Regions from separate parts of the Cobetia sp. UCD-24C genome, predicted to be linked through region 3. Evidence: predicted binding sites of a transcription regulator. Region 3 holds the regulator's gene; each other region holds the start of a gene.
The links. Region 3 encodes sigma-54, which starts transcription at its own class of promoters, with help from an activator protein. Its sites were predicted from a motif close to TGGCACNNNNNTTGCTNT; they were not measured.

Region 1: glnT (type III glutamate--ammonia ligase) is a predicted target of sigma-54. The motif match lies at 1,634-1,651, and genes of this name have one in related genera.
Region 2: AOG28_RS05110 (sugar phosphorylase) is a predicted target of sigma-54. The motif match lies at 1,291-1,308, and genes of this name have one in related genera.

The regions. Positions count from the first base shown of each region.
Region 1 is NZ_LJTD01000004.1:333,660-336,939, reverse strand. It holds gene AOG28_RS07840 (class II glutamine amidotransferase) at 1-27, opposite strand, end outside; gene glnT (type III glutamate--ammonia ligase) at 145-1,479, opposite strand; gene AOG28_RS07830 (aminomethyltransferase family protein) at 2,166-3,280, shown strand, end outside.
Region 2 is NZ_LJTD01000003.1:211,183-214,462, forward strand. It holds gene nrdR (transcriptional regulator NrdR) at 44-532, opposite strand; gene AOG28_RS05105 (GlsB/YeaQ/YmgE family stress response membrane protein) at 931-1,179, shown strand; gene AOG28_RS05110 (sugar phosphorylase) at 1,542-3,280, shown strand, end outside.
Region 3 is NZ_LJTD01000001.1:406,257-409,536, reverse strand. It holds gene AOG28_RS01745 (RNA polymerase factor sigma-54) at 574-2,022, opposite strand; gene lptB (LPS export ABC transporter ATP-binding protein) at 2,256-2,996, opposite strand; gene lptA (lipopolysaccharide transport periplasmic protein LptA) at 3,000-3,280, opposite strand, start outside.

The DNA.
Region 1 (3,280 bases), on a different contig from region 3:
GAGATAAAGCCCTACGATTCCACACATGGTGATGTCCTCTCACGGGCAGGAGGCGTCTCCTGCCTGGTGTCTTGAGCGTGGTGGTGACAGTGGCGACCCTCGTCTGGCATGACCCGCGAGATCCGCGAGCGCCGCCGGATGAGATCAGAAGAATTCGGCGTAGCGCTGGACTTCCCAGGCACTGACCTGTGCGTTGTAATCCAGCCATTCCTCGCGCTTGAGGCGCATGAACTCGGCGCAGATTCCCTCGCCCAGGCTCTCGCGCAGAATGCTGTCCGCCTCGAGCGCATCGATGGCCAGCGAAAGATTCTGCGGCAGCTTCTCGATGCCCTTTTCGGCGCATTCGCTCGGGGTCAGCGAGTAGAGATTGATGTTGTGGGGCGTGCCCGGGTCCAGCTTGCGCGCCACGCCATCCAGCCCCGCCGCGATGATGGCGGCGTGCACGAGATAGGGGTTGCAGCCGGCGTCCGGCAGGCGGAACTCGAGGCGACCGTAGGGCACACGCACCATGGCCGAGCGGTTGTTGTCACCGTAGGCGATGAAGACCGGTGCCCAGGTCGCGCCGCTGGTGCTGCCACCGCCGACCAGACGCTTGTAGGAATTGACGGTCGGCGCGGCAAAGGCACACAGTGCCGGGGCATGTGCCAGCAATCCGCCGAGGAAGTGGTACGCCAGCGGTGACAGACCCATGCCCTGGGCGTCGGAGTCATCGCCGAACAGGTTGCGGCCGGTGTCATCACATACGGACAGGTGGAAGTGCATGCCGTTGCCCGGGCGGTCCGCCAGTGGCTTGGGCATGAAGGAGCACACCATGCCCAGGTCATTGGCGATCTCGCCGGCGGCCATGCGCACGAAGGTGAAGCGGTCTGCCGAGGTCAGCGCATCGCTGTAGGTGTAGTTGATCTCGAACTGGCCGTTGGCGTCCTCGTGATCGATCTGATAGACGTCGAAGTCCACCGCCTGCAGCGATTCGACCAGACGTTCGAGGAATTCACGCGAACGCGACAGGCCCTTGTAGTCGTAGCAGGGCTTGGCGAGGGTATCGCTCTCGTCCACCGGCAACAGCTCACCCGCTTCCCCCCGGCGGAACAGCGAGAATTCCGGCTCCAGCCCGCTATTGAGCGTCCAGCCCTTCTCCTTCAGGCGCTCCAGCTGCTTGAGCAGCACCACGCGGCTGTCGTTGGCGAACGGTTGCCCATTGACGTAGCCATCACAGGCCATGCGCGCATAACCCGGCTGCCACGGCACCAACGACAACGAGCTCAGATCACCCCGCGCCATGAAGTCCGGCCCCTCCGGCGACATGCCGAGACCACTGACGGCAAAGCCGGCAAAGCCGGCGCCCTTCTCGACCACATCCATCAGGCAATTGGCCGGCACGGACTTGGTCTTGGCAGCGCCATGAATATCCACGAACTGCGCCAGCAGATAGCGAATGTCGTGATCCTTGATGAACTGTTGCGCGTTTTCGGGTGACATCTGGGTTTCCTCTGAGAGCGGACCGGGTTCCATCTCCCTCGACACTGTCTGCCACCCCGGGAAACCTGACCCCTTGTGGTGACTCGCCACGTCAAGATAGCGGATGAAACGAGTTTTTGTGATTCCTGCTGGTCAACTTTATTTCCCTCAAAGAAAAGCATGCAGCATGCCATTTCGTCAGCTGTCGCCCAGAGCTTTTCACCAACCTCCTGTTTTGCATGGAAATTTATTTTCCAAGCTCATTTCCACCCACAGGAAACGCCAGGTGATCCTGAGTGAATTCCTGCCCGTTTCTCGAAATAGGCATCATTTCGGTGCCCAAAGCCCTCTCTTCGCACCAGCATGACGCAAAGCGCTAATATTCACGCCCGAATTCGTGCTGCCGATCGGCGCCTGACTCGCTCAAGGGCTGCCGTGGCCATGGCCTTTGACGGAATTGGCAAGCCCCTTGCTTAACCATGAGGAATGTTTCTTTCCTTTCAAGAATCGACCCTCGTGCGATCAGGCAAGGCAAGCAGCAGGCACAAGCCCTTGTGAAGCGCCTGAAGAGGCGCCTGAAAAGGCGAAAGAACAACAACACCTCCTGCGGCGGATGCGCGTCTTGCGCGCCATCTTCGCCAGCATCAGCAGGACTACGGCACCCCCCATTTACGCTAGGCAGCACGACTCACAGGAGAAAGGGACGCATGGCGAATTCATGGCGCATCTCGGCACTGGCCGAACAACACCGCAAGCTGGGCGCGGAGCTTGAAGACTGGAATGGCATGGGCACCGCCTGGAATTACGCCGTCTCGGATACGGCCGATGACCACGAGACCATTCGCACCCGCGCCGGTCTGATGGATGTCTCGGGGCTCAAGAAGATCCACTGCAATGGCCCGCATGCTCAGGCCGTGCTGGATTACGTCACCACGCGGGACATGTCCAAGCTGTATCCGGGCAAGTCGGTGTACGCCAGCGTCTTGAATGAGGCCGGCAAGTTCGTCGACGACTGCATCGTCTATTGTCTGGCGCCGAACTCCTACCTCGTGGTGCACGGCACGGGCACCGCGAATGAAATGCTGGCCAAGAGTGCCCTGGGGCGCGCCGTCAGCCTGACCTTCGATGACGACATGCATGACATGTCACTGCAGGGGCCGGTCGCGGTGGATTTCCTGGAGCGTCACGTGCCGGGTATCCGTGAGCTGCGTTACTTCCACCATCTGCAGACCCAGCTGTTCGGCTGCCACGTGATGATCTCGCGCACCGGCTACACCGGCGAGCGTGGCTACGAGATCTTCTGCAAGGCCAAGGACGCCCCCTCTCTGTGGGAGCAGATCCTTGAGGAGGGTGCCGACATGGGCATCAAGCCGTGCAGCTTCGGCACCCTTGACTGGCTGCGGGTCGAGAGCCACCTGCTGTTCTACCCGGCGGACAATTCCGAAACCTACCCGTATCCCGACCAGCCGGTGGGCGACACCCTGTGGGAGCTGGGCCTGGACTTCACCGTCTCGCCGGGCAAGACCGAATTCCGTGGCGCCAGCGAACACTTCGCGCTGCAGGGCAAGGAGCGCGTCAAGGTCTATGGCGTGCTGCTGGATTCGAAAGACGTCGCCCAGATCGGTGACAAGGTCTACGCCGACGGCAAGTGTGTCGGGGTCATCACCCAGGGCATGTACTCGCGCCTGAGCGATCGTTCCATGGCGCTGGCACGTCTCGAGCCCGGCTATGCCGAGCATGGCACCCCGCTGACCCTCAAGACCGGCACTGACGGCGAGACCAGCCTCTCGGCCATCAGCCATTCCCTGCCCTTCGATGACCC
Region 2 (3,280 bases), on a different contig from region 3:
CACAGGCCTCGAGATCATCAGTAAAGATGCCTGTGGCGAGACATCAGGGCCGCGCGTCTTCCTCGCCCGGCAGGAAGCTGGGCTCCTGGGCGAGACGGTCGATCTCGGCGCGGAACTCATCAAGATCCTGGAAGCGACGATAGACCGAAGCGAAGCGGATATAGGCGACCTGATCCAGCCGCTTGAGCTGCTGCATGACCTCATCACCGATGCGCCGCGCCTCGATCTCACGCTCGCCGGTGGCACGCAGACGCTGACGAATGCGCTCCACCGCGGCCTCGATCAGCTCGGAGGATACCGGGCGCTTTTCCAGCGCGCGCAGCATGCCAGCACGCAGCTTGTGCTCATCGAAGCTCTCACGCGAACCGTCGCCCTTGACCACGCGCGGCATGACCAGCTCCGCCGTTTCGTAGGTCGTGAAACGCTCACCGCAGGCCGCGCACTGGCGACGCCGCCGCACCTGGTCACCCTCGACCACCAGTCGGGAATCCGTGACCTTGGTTTCATGAGTTCCACAGAAGGGACAGTGCATGTTGGAGAGCCTGCTTGGGTGCGAGGTGGCTGCGGCCCCGCGCGAAGCACAGCGAGGAAGTGGCGCAGCGCAGCCGAATGACAGCGAATGGCGGGTATTGTAACCGTTAAGGCCCCGCCACGGGAGCCTATGTCAGCACCGACCTATCTGAACTAGCCTTGGGGAGCGACCAAGGGGCGACAGGAGTTTCCTGGATTGTCGCCTCGGGTGGCGGACACCGCGGCGAAAGCGTCAATCAACCTGCCCGGCAGGCTTGAAATCCCCGCGCGATAACCGAAAGATGACATCAGGGTACAGCGCCTCACAAGGACGCTTCCCCGAGCCGTGAAATCCTTTCACGACTGGCGGCGGATGATCTCTGCCGCGAGATTGATCACGATGACGCAAGGAGCTGCGACATGGGAATCATTGCATGGATCATATTCGGTCTTATTGCCGGCATCATCGCCAAGGTGATCGTGCCCGGCAAGGACCCGGGTGGCATCATCGTCACCAGCATCATCGGCATCCTGGGTGCCGTGGTCGGTGGCTGGGTCGGCACCCTGATGGGCTTCGGTGAAGTGACGGGATTCAATCTGGCCAGCTTTGTCATCGCCGTGCTCGGCGCCGTCATTCTGCTGATTCTGTATCGCGTGCTGCGCAAGTAAAGCGTGTCATGAAGCGCAGTGGCGTCAGCTGGCCGCAGGCCACATGACGCCAGACAGGACGGCCAGCCGCACATGCAGGCTGGCCGTCCTGCCTTGCAGGCTTGACGAATCTGGCCCGAGGCGTGCATGACTCATGAGTAAAGGCACCAGGCCGTCACCCACGGGCGCCGCTGAGCGATGCGCTATTCAGGCATTTCACCAAACGACGGCCAGCCGACTTCATCTGATATGTGATTTCCAGTCTTGCCACCGGCCCCGCAGGATTGCGCCGGCGGGCTTCCCGAAGATCACCCGCGACACGCTCTGCCCATTGCGGCTCACGAGGCAGAGTCTGACCGCTTTTGCTGCCACGAGGATTGCCCATGTCCGATACGTCATCTCCCGATCACTCGACATCCACTGCCTCCGATCCTGCGCCGAGCGAGGGCAACGCCAGGCCACGGGCCAGAGTCTCTCTCGCCAAACGTCTTTCGCAAGCTGATTTCCAGGCGCACGCCACACGCCTGCTCGCCGAGATCTATCCACTGCGTCATGAAGAAGTCCTCAGACGCCTGGAAACGGTGCTGGATTTCCATCGCACGCGCCTGAACCCACGCGTACCGGAAGGCGAGCCGCTATGGAGCGAGCGCGACCAGTGGCTGATCACCTACGGCGACAGCCTGCAGCAGGAAGGCGAGGCGCCACTGGCGACCCTGCACGACTTCCTCACCAGCCGACTGGACGACAGCCTGTCCGGAGTCCACGTGCTGCCCTTCTTTCCGTGGAGCAGCGATGACGGCTTCAGCGTCATCCACTATCGCGAGGTCAATCCGGTCCTCGGCGACTGGCAGGACATCCGGCGCCTGAGCGAGCACCGCGACCTGATGGCAGACCTGGTCATCAATCACTGCTCACGCGAGTCACTGTGGTTCGCCGATTATCTGGCCGGCGTGCAGCCCGGCCGCGACTACTTCATCGAGATGGACCCCGACACCGATGTCTCCGAGGTCGTGCGCCCGCGCCCGTCTGCCCTGCTTACGCCGGTGCATACCCGTCGTGGCCTGCGCCATCTTTGGGCAACCTTCTCGGATGACCAGATCGACCTGAACTTCGCCAATCCCGATGTGCTGCTCGAATTCATCGGCATCCTGCTTTACTACCTCGAGCAGGGCGCGGGCATCATCCGCCTCGATGCGGTGGCCTTCCTGTGGAAACGCCAGGGCACCTCCTGCATCCACCTGCCGGAGACACACGCCGTGGTGCGCCTGCTGCGCGCCATCGTCGACCATCTGGCGCCGGGCAGCCTGTTGATCACCGAGACCAACGTGCCCCACGCCGAGAACATGTCCTACTTCGGGCTCGACCGCCTGTCACAGCACGACCTCACCGCCATCGAGGGCAGCGCCCAGGCCGATGAAGCGCATCTGATCTATCAGTTCACGTTGCCGCCGCTGACGCTGCACACCCTGACCTCCGGCGATGCCAGCGCCCTGACCCAGTGGGCCACCAGCCTGCCGTCCCTGCCTTCCGGCTGCAGCTACTTCAACTTCACCGCCAGTCACGACGGTATCGGCGTTCGTGCCCTTGAGGGCCTGTTGCCCGACCACGAGCGCGACACCCTGGTGCGGCTGGTGCATGACTTCGGTGGCTACGTCAGCATGCGCGCCAACCCCGGACGCGCCGATACCCCCTATGAACTCAACATCAGCTATTTCGATGCGCTCAAGGGCACGCGTCGCGGCCAGGACCCGTGGCAGATCGAGCGTTTCATCGCCAGTCAGACCCTGATGCTGAGCCTGCAGGGCATCCCGGGGCTGTATATCCACTCGCTGACCGCGACCCCCAACCACCAGGAAGGCGTCGAGCGCGATGGCCATCTGCGCGCCATCAACCGCCGCAAATGGCAGCGTGATGAACTGGAAGCGCTGCTGGCAAGCCCCAACACCGCGACCCATGAGGTCTTCCACGCCCTCAAGCGCCGCATGGCACTGCGCCGCAACGAACCCTGCTTCCACCCGGATGCCGACCAGAATGTCTTCGATGTCGGCCCGGACTTCTTCGTCTTCGAGCGCGTCACCCATGAAGGGCGTCGCCTGCTGTTCGCCCTCAATGTCACCGATCA
Region 3 (3,280 bases):
TTGACGGCCACCGTCTGGCGATGTTTTCGCACCCTTGCCAGTGGCGTCAGATGTCGTGAGCGTCTGTACCGACAATGCCCAAGCTTTGCGCAAAGATCAACGCTGCGCTGCATCGTGGCTCAGTGCTTGTCTTCAACTCAGTGAGGGGTAACGGAGTGGACTTCAAGGGCACGTCTGGTGGGTGGTGCGTGAAAGACGCGCAAGAAGGCGGGTTTTCGTCGCCAATCCCTGCATGTACGTCGCCTTTCAGACGATTCGATTGCGTGGAGCAAGCGGCGTTACGGGAGGTTCGCCGGGTGTCATCCAGGTGCAATACGCGCAAAAGTGACTTTAAAAACATGCGATTGACGGTAAATGACGCTGCCGGAACGGCGGTTTTTTACCATCATTCTGCGCGCCGTCATGGGCCATGACGGGCAATTGGCGAGCGGTTGACGGCATGACAGAGCGCGCGACAGGCATACCGCTGCCCGCGAAGTCAGAGGCTGATGAGCGGAAAAATCCAGTGCTTGAGGTTGGCGGCGGCTGCCATTGTGGAGGTGAGAGCAGGGCATGGCAGCCGCAGGTGATGCGTCAGGCCAGACGCTTGCGCTCGCTGGAGGAGGGGATGCCCATCGCTTCGCGATACTTGGCCACGGTACGGCGTGCGACCTCGATGCCATCGCTGGCGAGCAGATCGACCAGCCGCGAGTCGGAGAGAGGCTTGCGGGCCGGCTCTTCCGCGATCAGCTTGCGGATGCGGGCACGAATGGCGGTGCTTGAGTGGGCGTCGCCACTGCCGCTGCCACCAACCTGGCTCGAGAAGAAGAACTTGAGCTCGAAGACGCCGCGCGGGGTGTGGATGTACTTCTGGGTCGTGACCCGCGAGATGGTCGACTCATGCATCTCGACCACTTCGGCGATGTTGGCCAGAATCAGCGGCTTCATGCCTTCCTCGCCTTGCTCGAGGAAGTCGATCTGGCGCGCCATGATCTCGCGGCCGACCTTGAGCAGGGTGTCATTACGCGATGACAGGCTCTTCATCAGCCAGCGCGCTTCCTGCAGGTTGTCCTTGAGGAAGGTGTTGTCGGCGGACTTGTCGGCACGCTTGATCAGCGCGGCGTATTCCGGCTGGATACGCAGCTTGGGCAGCGCTTCCGGGTTGAGCTCGACCTGCCAGCCATGGCGGGTATGGCGCACCAGCAGATCAGGGATCACGTAATCGCTGGCGGGCTCGCCCCAGGCGGATGCCGGACGCGGATCGAGCGCACGTACCAGGCGGATGACGTGATCCAGCTCGTCATCGTCAAGGCTCAGGCGCCGCTTGAGCAGCTTGCGGTCATCGTTGCCCAGTGCCTCGAGGAATTGACGTACCAGGCGGCGCGCCTGCGCCAGCAGCGGCAGATCATCCGGCAGCAGTGCCAGTTGCAGCAGCAGGCATTCGCGCAGATCACGGGCGAAGACGCCGGTCGGGTCGAACTGCTGCAGACGCAGCAATACCTGCTCGAGTTCGGAGGCCTTGAGGCCGGGCAGGCCCTGGCCGCGCAGGCCATCGACTAGCTCGTCGAGTGACAGGCTCAGATAGCCAGCACCGTCGACGGCATCGATCAGGCTCTCCGCCATCTGGCGTTCACGGCCATCGAGGTCGGTCATCGCCAGCTGCCAGCGCAGGTGGTCCTGCAGGCTCTCGACGCTGGTATTGCGATCGAAGTCCGGCCCTTCTTCGCTCCCGCTGCCACTGCCGGAGCTGGTCAGGCTACCGGCGTGGTCCTGGTAGAGGTCCGACCAGTCACTGTCGAGGGGGTATTCCTCGGGAATCTCGCTCGAGGAGTCGGCAGTGGAGATCTCGCTCGAATCCTGTGTCTCGACGACATCCAGCGACTCGTAGTCCTCGTCGAGCTCCAACATGGGGTTGGACTCGAGGGCTTGCTGAATCTCCTGACGCAGGTCGAGCGTCGACAGCTGCAGCAGCTGGATCGCTTGCTGGAGCTGCGGCGTCATGGTCAGCGAGGTGCCGAGGCGGAGTTGCAGGGTGGGTTTCATGGAGTCAGTCAATTCACGGCAAAGGAACGTGCTTACTACGCTATACCGTGACTCGGGGCACTGACAAGTGGTTGTCGTGAATATTCAAGCAACTTGCATGCCATGTTTCCACCAAGGTGGTATGGACGTCATGCATGCGTCTGATGTCAGACATGAAAAAGCCGCTACGCGATAAAATCACGCAGCGGCTTTTGAAGCTTTTGCCTCGCGAGGACTCAGCGCAGCCGCTGACCCTAGAGCGTGAACTCGTGGCCCAGGTAGACGTCGCGCACCTGCTGGTTGGCCAGGATGGAGTCCGCATCACCGTGGGCGATGATCTGGCCATCGCCGACGATATAGGCGGTGTCACAGATATCGAGCGTCTCGCGCACGTTGTGGTCGGTGATCAGCACGCCGATGCCACGATCGCGCAGTTGGCGCACGATGCTCTTGATCTCGCCCACCGAGATGGGGTCGACGCCGGCAAAGGGCTCATCGAGCAGCACGAAGTCCGGCTCGGTGGCCAGTGCACGGGCGATCTCGACCCGACGACGCTCACCGCCGGACAGGCTCATGCCGGCGCTGGCGCGGATGTGCGTGATGCTGAATTCCTCGAGCAACTCTTCAAGGCGTGCCTTGCGGCCATTGCGATCCAGGTCCTTGCGGGTTTCCAAAATCGCCATGATGTTGTCGGCCACCGACAGCTTGCGGAAGATCGACGCTTCCTGCGGCAGATAGCCGATGCCGGCGCGTGCACGCTGATGCATGGCGGCAGCGGAGAGGTCCTTGTCATCGATGGAGACGTTGCCGGCATCGGCGCGCACCAGCCCGACGATCATGTAGAACGAGGTCGTCTTGCCGGCGCCGTTGGGGCCCAGCAGGCCGACGATGTCGCCCTGGCGGATCTCCAGCGAGATGTCCTTGACCACCTTGCGGCCCTTGTAGGCCTTGGCCAGATGGCGAACGCTCAGCGTACGCGGAGTAGCAGCAGTCATGACTCAGTTTTCCTTGCTGGCATTGGCGCCGCGCGGCGACAGAGTCATGTGCACGCGACCGCCTTCGGTCTGCTGTGCCGTCTTGCTGTTGTTGGCGTTCACCTGGCGCTTGTCGAGGAAGTACTCCACGTAGCCGCCTTCGAAGGTGTCATCGCCTTTCTCGAGACGCGCGTTGCCGACCAGCTCCACGCGGCGCTCAAGTGCATGGTAGCGGATGGTGTCGGCCCAGCCCTTGACCAGCTTCTCGTCGGGTGCGGGTTGCTGTTCCAGGTAGGCACGCTTGC